Regions from separate parts of the Spirillospora sp. NPDC047279 genome, predicted to be linked through region 2. Evidence: riboswitches for the same ligand, from Rfam matches in the RefSeq annotation. Region 2 holds a riboswitch; the other holds the start of a gene.
The links. A riboswitch is a leader RNA that binds a small molecule or an ion and turns the genes downstream of it on or off. The one in region 2 is predicted to bind glycine.

Region 1 (7,312 bases), on a different contig from region 2:
GGCTACGGCGACTTCGTGATGCGGCCCGACATGGGCACGCTGCGGCGCGTTCCGTGGCAGGAGGGCGCGGCCCTGGTCTTCGCCGACCTCGGCTGGGAGGACGGCTCCCCGGTGGTCGCCTCCCCGCGCCAGATCCTGCGGCGCCAGCTCGGCCGGCTCGCCGAACGCGGGTGGGGCGCGTACGTCGGCACCGAGCTGGAGTTCGTCGTCTACCAGGACACCTACGAGCAGGCCTGGGACAAGGCCTACCGGGACCTGACCCCGGCCAACCGGTACAACGTCGACTACTCGCTGCTCGGCGGCTCCCGGGTCGAGCCGCTGCTGCGGCGCGTCCGCAACGGCATGGACGGCGCCGGGATGTACGTGGAGTCGGCGAAGGGCGAGTGCAACCTCGGCCAGCACGAGATCGCGTTCCGCTTCGCCGACGCCCTCGCCACCTGCGACAACCACGTCCTCTACAAGACCGGCGCCAAGGAGATCGCCGCCCAGGAGGGCATGTCGATCACGTTCATGGCCAAGCCGAACGAGCGGGAGGGCAACTCCTGCCACATCCACATCTCGCTGCGCGCCGCCGACGGCACGCCGGTCATGGCGGGCGACGGCCCGTACGGCCTGTCCAAGGTCGGCGAGCACTTCATCGCCGGGCAGCAGGCGGCGCTGCGCGACCTCACCCTGCTGTACGCGCCCACCATCAACTCCTACAAGCGCTTCCAGCCCGGCTCGTTCGCCCCAACGGCGATCAAGTGGGGCGTCGACAACCGCACCTGCGCGCTGCGCCTCGTCGGGCACGGGCCGTCCCTGCGCGTCGAGAACCGGGTGCCCGGCGGCGACGTCAACCCCTACCTCGCGGTCGCGGGCCTCGTCGCCGCCGGGCTGCGCGGCATCGACGACGAGCTGCCGCTGGAGGAGCCCTGCACCGGCAACGCCTACGCCACCGACGCCCCCACGGTCGTCGGGACGCTGCGCGAGGCGGCGGCCGACTGGGGCCGCAGCGAGCTCGCCGAGCGGGCCTTCGGCGCGGAGGTCGTGGCGCACTACGCCAACTACGCCCGGGTCGAGCTGGAGGCCTACGACCGGGCGATCACCGACTGGGAGCTGCGCCGCGGCTTCGAGCGCCTGTGAACGAACGCCGGCCCGGGGGGACCATGGACTTCGATGTGATCAATCCGGCGACCGGGAAGGTCGTCGAGACCGTCACGCTGGCGTCCGCCGAGGAGACCGACGCCGCGGTGGAACGTGCCCGGCGGGCGTACGGGACCTGGCGGAACGTGGCCCCCGGCGACCGGGCCCGCCTGCTGCGCGCGTTCGCCGCGGCCGTCGACGCCCATGTCGGGGAGCTCGCCGCCCTGGAGGTCGCCAACGCGGGCCACCCCGTCGGCCAGGCCCGCTGGGAGGCGGGCAACGTCCGCGACGTCCTCTCCTACTACGCGGCGGCGCCGGAACGGCAGTTCGGGCGGCAGATCCCGGTGCCCGGCGGGCTGGACGTCACGTTCGCCGAGCCGCTCGGCGTGGTCGCGGTGATCGTGCCGTGGAACTTCCCGATGCCGATCCTCGCCTGGGGCGCGGCCCCCGCCCTCGCCGCCGGCAACGCCGTGATCGTCAAGCCGGCCGAGCTCACCCCGCTCACCGCCCGCCGCATCGGCGAGCTGGCCCTCGACGCCGGGATCCCCGAGGGCGTCCTCCAGATCCTGCCCGGCGCCGGCCCGGTCGCCGGCGCCCGGCTGGTCGAGCACCCGGACGTCGCGAAGATCGTCTTCACCGGCTCCACCCGGGTCGGCAAGGAGATCATGTCCGCGGCCGGGTCGCGGGTGAAGCGGGTGACGCTGGAGCTCGGCGGCAAGAACGCCAACATCGTCTTCGCCGACGCCGACCTGGAGAGGGCGGCCGCGACCGCCCCGTACGCCGTCTTCGACAACGCCGGCCAGGACTGCTGCGCCCGGTCCCGCCTCCTGGTCCAGCGCGAGGTCCACGACCGTTTCCTGGAGCTCCTCGAACCCGCCGTCGCGGGCGTGGTCGTCGGCGACCCCGCCGACCCGGCGACCGAGATGGGCCCGCTGATCAGCGCCGCCCACCGGGCCAGGGTCGCCTCCTACGTCCCGGACGAGGTGGCGTTCCGCGGCTCGGCCCCGGACGGCCCCGGCTTCTACTTCCCGCCGACCGTCCTCGCCGGGCCGGGCGTCACCGATCTCCCCGCCTGGCACGACGAGGTCTTCGGCCCGGTCGTCACCGTCGCCCCGTTCGACGACGAGGCGGACGCCGTCCGGCTGGCCAACGACACCCCCTACGGGCTCGCGGGCTCGATCTGGACCCGCGACCTCGGCCGCGGCATCCGCATGGCCCGCGCCGTCGAGGCCGGCAACCTCTCGGTCAACTCCCACTCCGCCGTGCGCTTCTGGACCCCGTTCGGCGGGTTCAAGCGGTCCGGGCTGGGCCGCGAGCTGGGGCCGGACGCGCTGGACGCCTTCACCGAGACCAAGAACGTCTTCATCGCCACCGACTGAGGAGAGAACGTGCAGCGCTTGCAGGACCGGGTCGCCGTCGTCACCGGCGGGGCCAGCGGCATCGGCCTGGCCACCGCCCGGCGGTTCGCCGCCGAGGGCGCCCGGGTCGTCGTCGCCGACCTCGACGAGCCCGCGGGCAAGGCCGCCGCCGAGGCGGTGGGCGGCCTCTTCGTCAAGGCGGACGTCACGTCCGAGGACGAGGTGAAGGCGCTCTACCGGGCCGCCCACGAGGCGTACGGCCGCGTCGACATCGCGTTCAACAACGCCGGGATCTCCCCGCCGGACGACGCCTCGATCCTGGACACCGGGCTGGACGCCTGGCGGCGCGTCCAGGACGTCAACCTGACCAGCGTCTACCTGTGCTGCAAGCACGTGATCCCCTACATGCGCGAGCAGGGCAGGGGCTCGATCATCAACACCGCCTCGTTCGTCGCGGTCATGGGCGCCGCCACGTCCCAGATCTCCTACACCGCCTCCAAGGGCGGCGTCCTGGCCCTGTCGCGCGAGCTGGGCGTGCAGTTCGCCCGCGAGGGCATCCGGGTCAACGCCCTGTGCCCCGGCCCCGTCGACACCCCGCTCCTGCGGGAGCTCTTCGCCAAGGACCCCGAACGCGCCGCCCGCCGCCTCGTCCACGTCCCCCTGGGCCGGTTCGCCGACGCCACCGAGATCGCCGCCGCCGTCGCCTTCCTGGCCTCGGACGACGCCTCGTTCATCACCGCCGCGGAGTTCCTGGTGGACGGCGGGATCTCGGGCGCCTACGTGACCCCCGTCTAGGCCCTCGCGGGCGGTGGTAAAGGGGGGAAAGGCGCTGCTAGCCTTGCTCGAAAGCCGATGATCCCGCGCGGGAGAGTGCCCTGGCAGCCGGCCAGGGACGCCGAAGGAGCAAATCCTCCCCGGAACCTCTCAGGCCCACGGACCGCGCGGACCAGGCGACCTCTGGAAAGCGGGGACCAAGAGTCCCCCGCCGAAGGTGAAAGCCCCTCGGGGTGAAGCTCTCAGGCGCCGATGACAGAGGGGGAGGCACCGACGACGCCCGGTGCGCGGGTGGGACGATCGAGATCACGCGCGCCCGCGAACAAGGAGCCGACCCATGCCCGCCAAGAAGACGCCGCTGTACGACGTCCACGAGGAGCTCGGGGCCAACCTCGTCGACTTCGCCGGCTACCTGATGCCACTGCGGTACGCCAGTGAGACGGCCGAGCACGCCGCGGTGCGCGGCGGCGCGGGCCTCTTCGACCTCTCGCACATGGGCGAGATCTTCCTGCACGGCCCCCAGGCGGGCGCCGCCCTCGACCACGCGCTGGTCGGCAACCTGTCCCCGATGAAGGTCGGCAAGGCGCGCTACACGATGATCACCGCCCCGGACGGCGGGGTGCTGGACGACCTGATCGTCTACCGGCTGGCCGACGAGACCTGGATGGTCGTCGCCAACGCGGCCAACGTGGCCGTCGTCCGCGACGCCCTGACCGAGCGGGCCGCCGGCTTCGAGGCACGGGTGAACGACCTGTCCGACGCGTACGCGCTGATCGCCCTCCAGGGGCCGCGGGCCCAGGAGATCCTGGCCGCGTTCACCGACGCGCCGCTGCCGGATCTGAAGTACTACGCGATCTTCGCCTCGAAGGTCGCCGGGGTGGACGCCCTGCTGGCGCGGACCGGCTACACCGGCGAGGACGGCTTCGAGCTCTTCGTCGACGCCGGTGACGCGGTGGCGGTGTGGAAGGCCCTGGCCGCGGTCGAGGGCGTGGTGCCGTGCGGCCTGTCGTCCCGCGACACCCTGCGGCTCGAGGCGGGCATGCCGCTGTACGGGAACGAGCTGACCGCCGAGACGTCCCCCTACGAGGCGGGCCTCGGCCGCGTCGTCAAGCTGGACAAGCCCGGCGACTTCGTCGGCAAGGCCGCCCTCGCGGCCCAGGCCCAGACGCCGCCCGGCCGCACCCTCGTGGGACTGGTCGCCCGCGGCCGCCGGGCGCCCCGCAAGGGCTACACGGTCGTCACGTCGGACGGCACGCCGTGCGGCGTCGTGACGAGCGGCGCTCCGTCGCCCACACTGGGCAGGCCGATCGCCATGGCGTACGTCGACAGCGGCGTCACGGAGACCGAGCTCGCGGTGGACGTCCGCGGGCGGCAGGAACCTGTCGACGTCGTCAGCCTGCCGTTCTACAAGCGTTCCTGACACCTTTCGACCGAGATCCGAGAAGAGAGAGAAACGATCGTGAGCGTTCCGGAGCAGCTCCGTTACAGCGAAGAGCACGAATGGGTGTCCGGCCTGGACGGGGAGGGAGGCATCGTCACGGTCGGGATCACCCAGCACGCCGCCGACGCCCTCGGCGAGATCGTCTACCTGGAGCTGACCTCCAGCGAGGGAGACACCGTCGAGGCGGGCGAGACCTGCGGCGAGGTCGAGTCGACCAAGTCGGTCAGCGACCTGTACTCGCCGGTCAACGGCGAGATCACCGCGATCAACGCCGCGGTGATCGACGAGCCCAAGGTCATCAACGACGACCCGTACGGTGAGGGCTGGATCTTCAAGGTCCGCGTCAGCGACGAGCCGGGCGACCTGCTCGACGCCGAGGCCTACACCAAGCTGATCGAGGAGAGCTAAGTATGACCACCCTGTACGACTCGCTGGCATCGGCGGACCCCGAGGTCGCCGAGGCGGTCGCCCAGGAGCTGAACCGGCAGCAGTCGACCCTCGAGATGATCGCGTCCGAGAACTTCGCGCCCGTCTCGGTCCTGGAGGCCCAGGGGTCGGTCCTCACCAACAAGTACGCCGAGGGCTACCCGGGCAAGCGTTACTACGGCGGCTGCGAGTACGTCGACGTCACCGAGCAGCTGGCCATCGACCGCGCCAAGGCGCTGTTCGGCGCCGAGCACGCCAACGTCCAGCCGCACAGCGGGGCGCAGGCCAACACCGCGGTCTACTTCGCGCTGCTCAAGCACGGTGACACGATCCTGGGCCTCGACCTGGCGCACGGCGGGCACCTGACCCACGGCATGCGGCTCAACTACTCGGGCAAGACGCTCAACGTGGTGCCCTACCACGTACGCGGCGAGGACGGCCTGGTCGACATGGACGAGGTCGCGTCCCTGGCCGCCGAGCACCGGCCCAAGATGATCGTCGCCGGCTGGTCGGCCTACCCGCGGCAGCTCGACTTCGCCGCGTTCCGCGAGATCGCCGACTCGGTCGGCGCCCTCCTGATGGTCGACATGGCCCACTTCGCCGGCCTGGTCGCCGCGGGCCTGCACCCGTCGCCCGTCCCGTACGCCGACATCGTGACCACCACCACGCACAAGACGCTCGGCGGTCCGCGCGGCGGCCTGATCCTCGCCCGCGAGGAGTACGGCAAGAAGATCAACTCCGCGGTCTTCCCCGGCATGCAGGGCGGCCCGCTGGAGCACGTGATCGCGGCCAAGGCGGTGGCGCTCAAGGTCGCCGCGTCCGACGAGTTCAAGGTCCGCCAGCAGCGCACCGTCGAGGGCGCGCGGATCCTCGCCGAGCGCCTGCTCGCCGAGGACACCGCCAAGGCGGGCGTCAAGGTCCTCACCGGCGGCACCGACGTTCACCTGGTCCTGGTCGACCTGGTGGACTCCGAGCTGACCGGCCGCGACGCCGAGGACCGGCTGCACGACATCGGCATCACGGTCAACCGCAACGCGGTGCCCAACGACCCGCGTCCGCCGATGGTCACCTCCGGCCTGCGCATCGGCACGCCCGCGCTGGCCACCCGGGGCTTCGGCGCCGACGACTTCCGCGAGGTCGCGGACGTCATCGCGCTCGCCCTCCAGCCGTCCTTCGACGCCGCGGCCCTCTCGGCCCGGGTCAAGGCCCTGGCCGACAAGCACCCCCTGTACCCCAACCTGTAGTCCGTGGCTCCCCGCCGGGTCTCCGGCGGGGAGCGGCTACAACGAGGTAGCACCCATGGCGATCAGCGTCTTCGACCTCTTCAAGGTCGGTATCGGCCCCTCCTCCTCCCACACCGGCGGCCCGATGGCCGCCGCCCACCGCTTCGCCCGCGGCCTCGACCGCGACGGCGTCCTGGAGAAGGCGGCCACCGTCCAGGTGGTCCTCTACGGCTCCCTGGGCCTCACCGGCAAGGGCCACGGCAGCGACAAGGCCGTCATGCTCGGCCTGGAGGGCGACAAGCCCGAGCTCGTCGACGTCGACACCGCCGACACCCGCGTCGCCGCGATCCGCGAGTCCGGGACGCTCACCCTCTTCAAGCACCACGCCGTCCCGTTCGTCGTCAACGAGCACCTCGTGTTCGAACGCAAGAAGTCGCTCCCCGGCCACCCCAACGGCATGCGCTTCACCGCGTTCTCCCACGACGGCACCGAGCTCCGTTCCAAGGTCTACTACTCCGTCGGCGGCGGCTTCATCGTCGACGAGAACGCCACCGGCGCCGACCGCATCAAGCCCGACGACACCGTCCTCCCCCACCCCTTCGACACCGCCGCCGAGCTCCTCCAACGGTGCCACGACACCGGCCTGTCCATCCCGGCCCTCATGCTGGAGAACGAGAAGGCCTTCGGCCGCACCGAGACCGAGATCAAGCGGGACCTCATCCACCTCTGGCACGTCATGCAGGACTGCGTCATCCGCGGCTGCTCCCGCGAGGGCCTCCTCCCCGGCGGCCTCAAGGTCCGCCGCCGCGCACCCCAGCTGCACCGCCAGCTCACCTGCGAGGAGCCCTCCGACCCCCTGCACGCGATGGACTGGGTCACCCTCTTCGCCCTCGCCGTCAACGAGGAGAACGCCGCCGGAGGCCGCATCGTCACGGCCCCCACCAACGGCGCCGCCGGCATCGTCCCCG
Region 2 (7,312 bases):
AGCCGGGTCGTGACGAACCGCCGCACCTTGGGGATCGTCAGCGCGACGCCCGCCAGGATCGCCAGCGTCAGCAGGACGATGACGATCATGCGGGACGGCGCGAGGTCCTTGGTGGCGTTGTTGGTCGACCCGGTGATGAAGCCGAACATGATCAGCAGCAGGATGTGCGTGACCATGCCCATCAGCTGCGACGCGCCCACGCTGGCCACCGCGGGCCCGGGCCGCACGCCGGACCGCTGGAGGTAACGGGTGTTGAGGGCCACGCCCGCCACGGCGGCGGGGGCGACGAGCTTGACGAACGACGCGGCGAGCTGGACCAGGACCGTGCGCCACAGCGGCAGCCGTTCGGGCACGAAGCCGATCAGCATCCAGGCGGCGGCCACGTAGGTGACGGCCGCGGCGGCCAGGCCGATCCCGGCCCACCACCATTCGGCCGAGGACGCCAGCTTGACCAGGTCGACGCTGCTGAGCTGCGGGAAGATGATGTAGGCCGCGAACGTCAGCGCCACGATGCTGACGATCGTGCGGGGGCGGAAACGCTCCAGCCTGATCGGCGGCGCCTCGCTCTCGGGCTCCAGGCGCAGGATCTGCTCGCGGATGCGGGTCAGCAGGTCCTTCTCGTGCCGGAGCGCGGTGCGGGTGTTGCGGGTGAGGGCCACCCGCTGCAACATCGGCACCACGGCGGCGAGCGTGCTCTTGCCGAGGACGGGGGAGGCGGTCGCCACGGCGCGTTCCGCGCTCGTGCGCAGCGCCAGGGTGGCCAGCAGCTGGGCCAGGTCCAGGCGCAGCGCCAGGTCGCCGGCGGCGGTCTCGCCGGCGCGCAGGTCGGTCAGGTGGGCCCGGCCGTCGTCGGAGACCAGGACGGCCTCGGCCTCCAGCCGGCGGTGGGCGAGCCGGCCCGCCTGGAGGCGCTGGAACTGCCGCCAGACGTCGGTCAGCAGGTCGTCGGTGATCTCGTCGTCCGGCAGGGCCTCCAGCCGGCGGCCGGGGACGTGCTCGTAGGCCAGCAGGGCCGCCTCGGTGCCGACCTCGGCGGTGCCCATGAGGCGCGGGGTGCGGGCGCCCGCCGCGTGCACCGCGTACGCCATCAGCGACTCCTGCTCCAGCGAGCGGCGCAGCGAGCGCAGCGCCCGGCGCGGCGTCGCGGACCGGAGCCGGAGCAGCCGCCACACCCGGTAGAGCAGGCCGGCGGTCTGCTGGTCGCGGTCGAGCACGTTGACGCGCAGCTGCCAGTCGCCGGTGGGCAGCGGGTGTCCCGACTCGTGCTCCACCGCCACGTCGTACGCGCGGGGCTCGTCGGCCGCGTTCTCCACCCGGCGGGCGCGCAGGGGGGTGAACCCGAGGCGGCCCAATCCGGCCATGACCGCGGATCCGGCCGGCCGCGGGTTGGGCGTGCCGACCGCGTAGAGCGTTCCGTAGCCGATGGTGCGGCCGAGGAAGTAGGTGGCCGCCAGCGCCGCCACCGAGGCGTACGAGGCGGTCAGGCCGGTCAGCGCGGCAAGGCCGATCATCGTCCAGGTGACGGCCTGCCAGCGGGCCCGGCCGGCCATGCCGACCGCCGTCACGAACGCGATCACCGGGGTGATGTCGGTGTGGACGGGGGCGGTGTCGGTACCGCCCCAGATGAGGGAGTCGAGCACGCCGCCCGGAGCCGCGGGCACCACCCAGTCGTCCAGGACGATGGTGAGGCCGAACGCGATCACCGCGGCCAGCAGGGCGATGGCGACCCGCACGCCGTCCTTGTGGAACAGGCGTTCGATCGCGAACGCCACCGGGACGGCCAGCACGCCGAAGCTGGAGACCAGCGTGGCCAGCGTCAGCAGGAACCTGGGCGCGTGCGCGGTGCCCTCGACGATGTCGGTCTGGATGCCGTGCGTGGTGCCCTTGGCGATGGACACCAGCAGCAGGACCGCCGCCAGGCCCAGGATCGCGCCGACGAACCGGAACGCGTCGGCCGGGCGCCGGATGCGGTCGGGGCGCGGCGGCTCGTCGACGGGCACGCCGAGGCCGGCGCCGAGCCTGGGCTCGGGCGCCTCGCTCCGGATCTCGGGAGCGCCTTCCGTGGTGTCGTGCGTCACACCTTGAGACATGCCGCACCGCCGTCCGAACCTGTCACCGCGATCAGCGTCCCAGACGACGCGCCGCCGCGTCGAGCGGGGCCCGGCAACTCGCCCCGCGCGGCCTCACCCGACATTCGTGCCCTTCTCCGCCCCTGGCCCCCGCTCCGTGAGCTGTGAATATCGTACTTGGGCCGCTCCCGCGGGCCGATCATGGGCCCCGCCCCGGGCGGGGCGCCGCGATCGTTTCCGGCGTCCTTTGGATAGAGTTCCCAGTGGACATGCCGTCGACCCTGTGCGGGAGAGACTCCACGCCGCCAGCGTGGAGCGCCGAAGGGGCAACCCTCCCCGGAACCTCTCAGGCAAAAGGACCGCTGGGCGAGGCACCTCTGGAAAGCAGGCGCCGTCTCCTCGAAACGGGGGAGGGGCCTCACCGAAGGGGAAATCCCGTTCCGCGCGGGCGAATCTCTCAGGTGCCCATGACAGAGGGGGAGACAAGCCATCGGCCCAGCGGGGCCGCTGGTGGCCCTGAGCGACCGCAGCAGCCCAGGAGGCTCCCCAATGACCGCCCAGTTCTTCGCACCGGTGGCCTCACCGCAACATCCGCGGACCACGTTCGCCGACCGGCACATCGGCCCGTCCCCCGACGACCAGGCCCGCATGCTGGCGGCGATCGGCTACTCGAGCGCCGACGCCCTGATCGACGACGCGGTGCCCGCGGCGATCCGTACCGGCCGCCCCCTCGACCTGCCCGCCGGGCTGAGCGAGCCGCAGGCGCTGGCCCGGCTGCGCGAGCTGGCCGACCGCAACACCGTGGTCCGGTCCATGATCGGGCTCGGCTACCACGGCACCCACACTCCCGGCGTGATCCTGCGCAACGTCCTGGAGAACCCCGGCTGGTACACCGCCTACACGCCCTACCAGCCCGAGATCTCCCAGGGGCGCCTGGAGGCGCTCCTCAACTTCCAGACGGTCGTGAGCGATCTCACGGGGCTGCCGGTGGCCAACGCCTCGCTGCTGGACGAGGGCACCGCCGCCGCCGAGGCGATGGCGCTGGCCCACCGGGTGTCCAAGCGCAAGGACCCCGGCGCGTTCCTGGTCGACGCCGACGCGCTGCCGCAGACCATCGAGGTCATCCGCACCCGCGCCGTCCCGCTGGGCATCGAGGTCGTGACCGCCGACCTGTCCGGCGGCCTGCCCGAGGGCGACTTCTTCGGCGTCCTGCTCCAGTACCCGGGCGCCTCCGGGGCGGTGCGCGACCTGGCGCCGGTCACCGCGGCGGCGCACGAGCGCGGCGCCCAGGTGGTCGTCGCCGCCGACCTGCTCGCGCTGACCCTGCTGCGGCCGCCGGGCGAGTCCGGCGCCGACATCGTCGTGGGGTCGGCCCAGCGGTTCGGCGTCCCGTACGGCTTCGGCGGCCCGCACGCCGGCTACATGGCCGTGGCCGAGGGCATCCAGCGGCAGCTTCCCGGCCGCCTGGTGGGCGTGTCGGTCGACGCCGACGGCGCCACCGCCTACCGGCTCGCGCTCCAGACCCGCGAGCAGCACATCCGCCGCGAGAAGGCCACCAGCAACATCTGCACCGCCCAGGTGCTCCTGGCCGTCATGGCGAGCATGTACGCGGTCTACCACGGCCCCGAGGGCCTCGCCGCGATCGCCGGGCGCGCCCACCGGCACGCCACCGAGATCGCCGAGGGCCTGCGCGCCGGCGGCGTCGAGGTCGTGCACGGGACGTTCTTCGACACCGTGCTGGCCCGCGTCCCGGGACGGGCGCGCGACGTCCTCGCCAAGGCCCTGGACAACGGCCGCAACCTGCGGCTGGTCGACGCCGACCACCTGGCGATCGCCTGCGACGAGACCACCGGGGACGACGACGTCGCCGCGGTGCTGGCCTCGTTCGGCCTCGACGGGGCACCGCCCGAGCCGTCCGGCGAGGCGATCCCCGCGGAGCTGCGCCGCGAGAGCCCCTACCTGACCCACCCGGTCTTCCACGCGCACCGCTCCGAGACCGCGATGTTGCGCTACCTGCGCCGGCTCCAGGACAAGGACATCGCGCTCGACCGGTCGATGATCCCGCTCGGCTCCTGCACGATGAAGCTGAACGCGACGACCGAGATGGAGCCGGTCACCTGGCCGGAGTTCGCCGACATCCACCCGTTCGCGCCGGTCGAGCAGGCCCAGGGCTACGTCGAGCTGATCGGCGAGCTGGAGGGGTGGCTGTCGGAGATCACCGGGTACGCCCGGGTGTCGGTCCAGCCCAACGCCGGCTCCCAGGGCGAGCTGGCCGGGCTCCTGGCCATCCGCGGCTACCACGCCTCCCGCGGCGACGAGTCCCGCACGATCTGCCTCATCCCGTCCTCCGCGCACGGCACCAACGCCGCCAGCGCCGTGATGGCCGGCATGAAGGTCGTCGTGGTCAAGTGCGACGACCAGGGCAACATCGATCTCGACGACCTGCACGCCAAGATCGACAAGCACCGTGCGCAGCTGGCCGCGATCATGGTCACCTACCCGTCCACGCACGGCGTGTTCGAGGAGACCATCGCCGACGTGTGCAAGTCCGTGCACGACGCGGGCGGCCAGGTCTACGTCGACGGCGCCAACCTCAACGCGCTGGTCGGGCTGGCCCGGCCGGGCGAGTTCGGCTCCGACGTCTCGCACCTCAACCTGCACAAGACGTTCTGCATCCCGCACGGCGGCGGCGGTCCCGGCGTGGGCCCGGTCGGCGTCCGCGAGCACCTGGCGCCGTTCCTGCCGAGCCACCCGCTGCGTCCCGAGGCCGGACCGCGGGAGACCGGCGTCGGGCCGATCTCGGCGGCACCGTGGGGTTCGGCGGGCATCCTGCCGATCTCGTGGGCCTACATCGCGATGATGGGCGCGGACGGCCTGCGCGAGGCCACCGAGAGCGCCATCATCGGCGCCAACTACCTGGCCGCCCGGCTGGCCCCGCACTTCCCGGTGCTCTACGCCGGGCGCAACGGGCTGGTCGCGCACGAGTGCATCATCGACCTGCGCAAGATCACCAAGGACACCGGGATCACCGCCGAGGACGTGGCCAAGCGGCTCATCGACTACGGCTTCCACGCGCCGACCCTGTCGTTCCCGGTCGCCGGCACCCTGATGATCGAGCCGACCGAGAGCGAGGACCTCGCCGAGCTCGACCGGTTCGCCGACGCGATGGTGGCGATCCGGCGCGAGATCGAGCGGGTGGCCGACGGCGGCCACGACCGCGACGACAACCCGCTCAAGAACGCCCCGCACACCGCCGCCAGCCTGATCACCGAGGACTGGAAGCACCCCTACGCCCGCGAGGAGGCCGCCTACCCGGTGCCCTCCCTGCGGGAGGGCAAGTACTGGTCACCGGTGCGCCGCATCGACCAGGCCTACGGCGACCGCAACCTGGTGTGCTCGTGCCCGCCGCCGGAGGCGTTCGAGGACTGAGCGGCCACCCGGGTCCGGCCGCGGCAGTGATCGTTCTTGGCCGGATCCGGGTGTCGTCCCGGGACGGGGAGGGCCCCCGCTCGATAGGGTCGGGGGCACCTACTCGACCCCCAGAAGGCTGCCGCATGAGCAAGACGCCAGACGACCCGGCCCGCCTGTGCGACGAGGCCCGGCGGCTCGCCGAGAACGGTGAGGCCGACCGGGCCGCCCGGCTGTTCGAGCAGGTGCTCGCGCTGGGCGACACCCCGGCCCGCGCCCAGGCCGCGCTCGGCCTCGCCGTCGTCCTCGACGACGCCGGCGACGTCGCGGCGGCCCGTGAGGCCGACCGCACCGCCATCAGCACCGAGGACCCCGAATACGGTCCGCGCGCCGCCTACCACCTGGCGCTGACCCACGAACGCGCCGGCGAATACCAGGAGGCGGGCCCGGCCTGGCAGGTCGTGGTCGACTTCGGCAACGCCGCCTACCTGCCGCCCGCGCTGCTCGCGCTGGGCCGCCTGGCCGACGACGCGGGCGACTTCGACGCCGCCCGGGGCCGCTGGGAGGAGGCGATCGCGACCGGCGACCCCGAGTACGGCCCGGTCGCCGCCCACGACCTCGCCCAGCGGCTGCTCGAACGCGGCGAGCCCGCCCGCGCCCAGCGCGTCCTCACCGCGGGCCTGAGGCTCATCGACCGCGAGACCGCCCCGTACGCCTACGCGCGGCTCGCGGTCTCGCTCGGCATCTCCTACCTCGACCAGGCCATCGGGGCGTTCGGCGCCGCGCTCGGCGACGGCGACGCCGCGGCCGACGCCGAGGTCGGCCCGCTCGCCACCGAGCTGCTGGCCCGCACGCTCCCGCTGCGCGGCCGCGGCGAAGAGGCGCGCGAGGTCTGGCGCCGGGGCCTGTCCGATCCCGGCGTCTCGGGCCAGGTGCGGGCCCGGCTGCGGCGCGACTTCGGCGACGAGGACGGTGACCCCGCCGACCTGTGGTGGGAGCCGGTGGTGGAGTCGGCGGTCGCCGACGGCGCGCTGCCCGCGGTCGCGGGCGAGGCGTTCGGCGCCCTCGACCACATGTACGCGCTGCTCGCCGTCCGCTACGCCGAGGACCCCGCCGCGGAGCGGGCGCCCGGCGAGACCCACGACCTCCTCGGGCAGGCCGTCCGGGTGCCCAGCGACTACCTGTGGGGCCCGCTGCTGCACGAGAGCTTCGCCGAGCGGTTGCGCCTGGCGACGGGCGCCACCGCCGCGTCGCTCCCGCCCGGCTGGCCCGACGGCCGCGAGCCCTGATCAGCCCGCGACGGCACGTTCGGCGACGACCTTGCCGATCTTGACCCGGACGAGGTACTCGCCGGGGACCGCGTTGCGCTCGCCGAACTCCGCGGCGCGGTCCTCGCCCATGTAGCGGCCGCCGATGGCGGTGGCCCAGGTCCGCATCTCGTCGATGTCGTCGGACAGCTCGGCCTCGCCCTTGACGATGACGAACGAGAACGGCGGCTCCTGATCGTCCACGCAGATCGACACCCGCGGGTCGCGGCGCAGGATCCGGCCCTTGAGGCTGTCCTTGCCGGTGTTGAACACCAGGTCGCCGCCGTCCAGGACGAACCAGATGGGCGTCACGTGCGGCGAGCCGTCCTTGCGGGTGAGGGCGATCTTGCCGGTCCGGGTGCCCTCCGACACGAAGGCGCGCCACTCACTCTCTGTCATCTGTTCCATGGGCCAAGTCTGCCCTACCGGGACGCGGCGGCTACGGTGGGTCACATGGAGATCGTCACGGCCCACGGCCCTGCGGAGGTCACCGTCGACGAGGTGGCCGACCCCGCCTTCCTGCTGGTG

Region 1: another riboswitch for glycine. It lies ahead of gcvT (glycine cleavage system aminomethyltransferase GcvT); the one in region 2 lies ahead of gcvP (aminomethyl-transferring glycine dehydrogenase).

The regions. Positions count from the first base shown of each region.
Region 1 covers NZ_JBEYUA010000003.1:411,348-418,659, reverse strand. Annotated here, with positions in the region: gene ABZ810_RS09160 (glutamine synthetase family protein) at 1-1,122, shown strand, start outside; gene ABZ810_RS09155 (aldehyde dehydrogenase family protein) at 1,146-2,501, shown strand; gene ABZ810_RS09150 (3-oxoacyl-ACP reductase) at 2,511-3,275, shown strand; glycine riboswitch at 3,334-3,430, shown strand; gene gcvT (glycine cleavage system aminomethyltransferase GcvT) at 3,592-4,674, shown strand; gene gcvH (glycine cleavage system protein GcvH) at 4,714-5,103, shown strand; gene glyA (serine hydroxymethyltransferase) at 5,106-6,365, shown strand; gene ABZ810_RS09130 (L-serine ammonia-lyase) at 6,421-7,312, shown strand, end outside.
Region 2 covers NZ_JBEYUA010000022.1:99,342-106,653, forward strand. Annotated here, with positions in the region: gene ABZ810_RS40465 (lysylphosphatidylglycerol synthase transmembrane domain-containing protein) at 1-2,090, opposite strand, end outside; glycine riboswitch at 2,346-2,441, shown strand; glycine riboswitch at 2,442-2,552, shown strand; gene gcvP (aminomethyl-transferring glycine dehydrogenase) at 2,619-5,498, shown strand; gene ABZ810_RS40475 (tetratricopeptide repeat protein) at 5,624-6,766, shown strand; gene ABZ810_RS40480 (PPOX class F420-dependent oxidoreductase) at 6,767-7,192, opposite strand; gene ABZ810_RS40485 (alpha/beta family hydrolase) at 7,238-7,312, shown strand, end outside.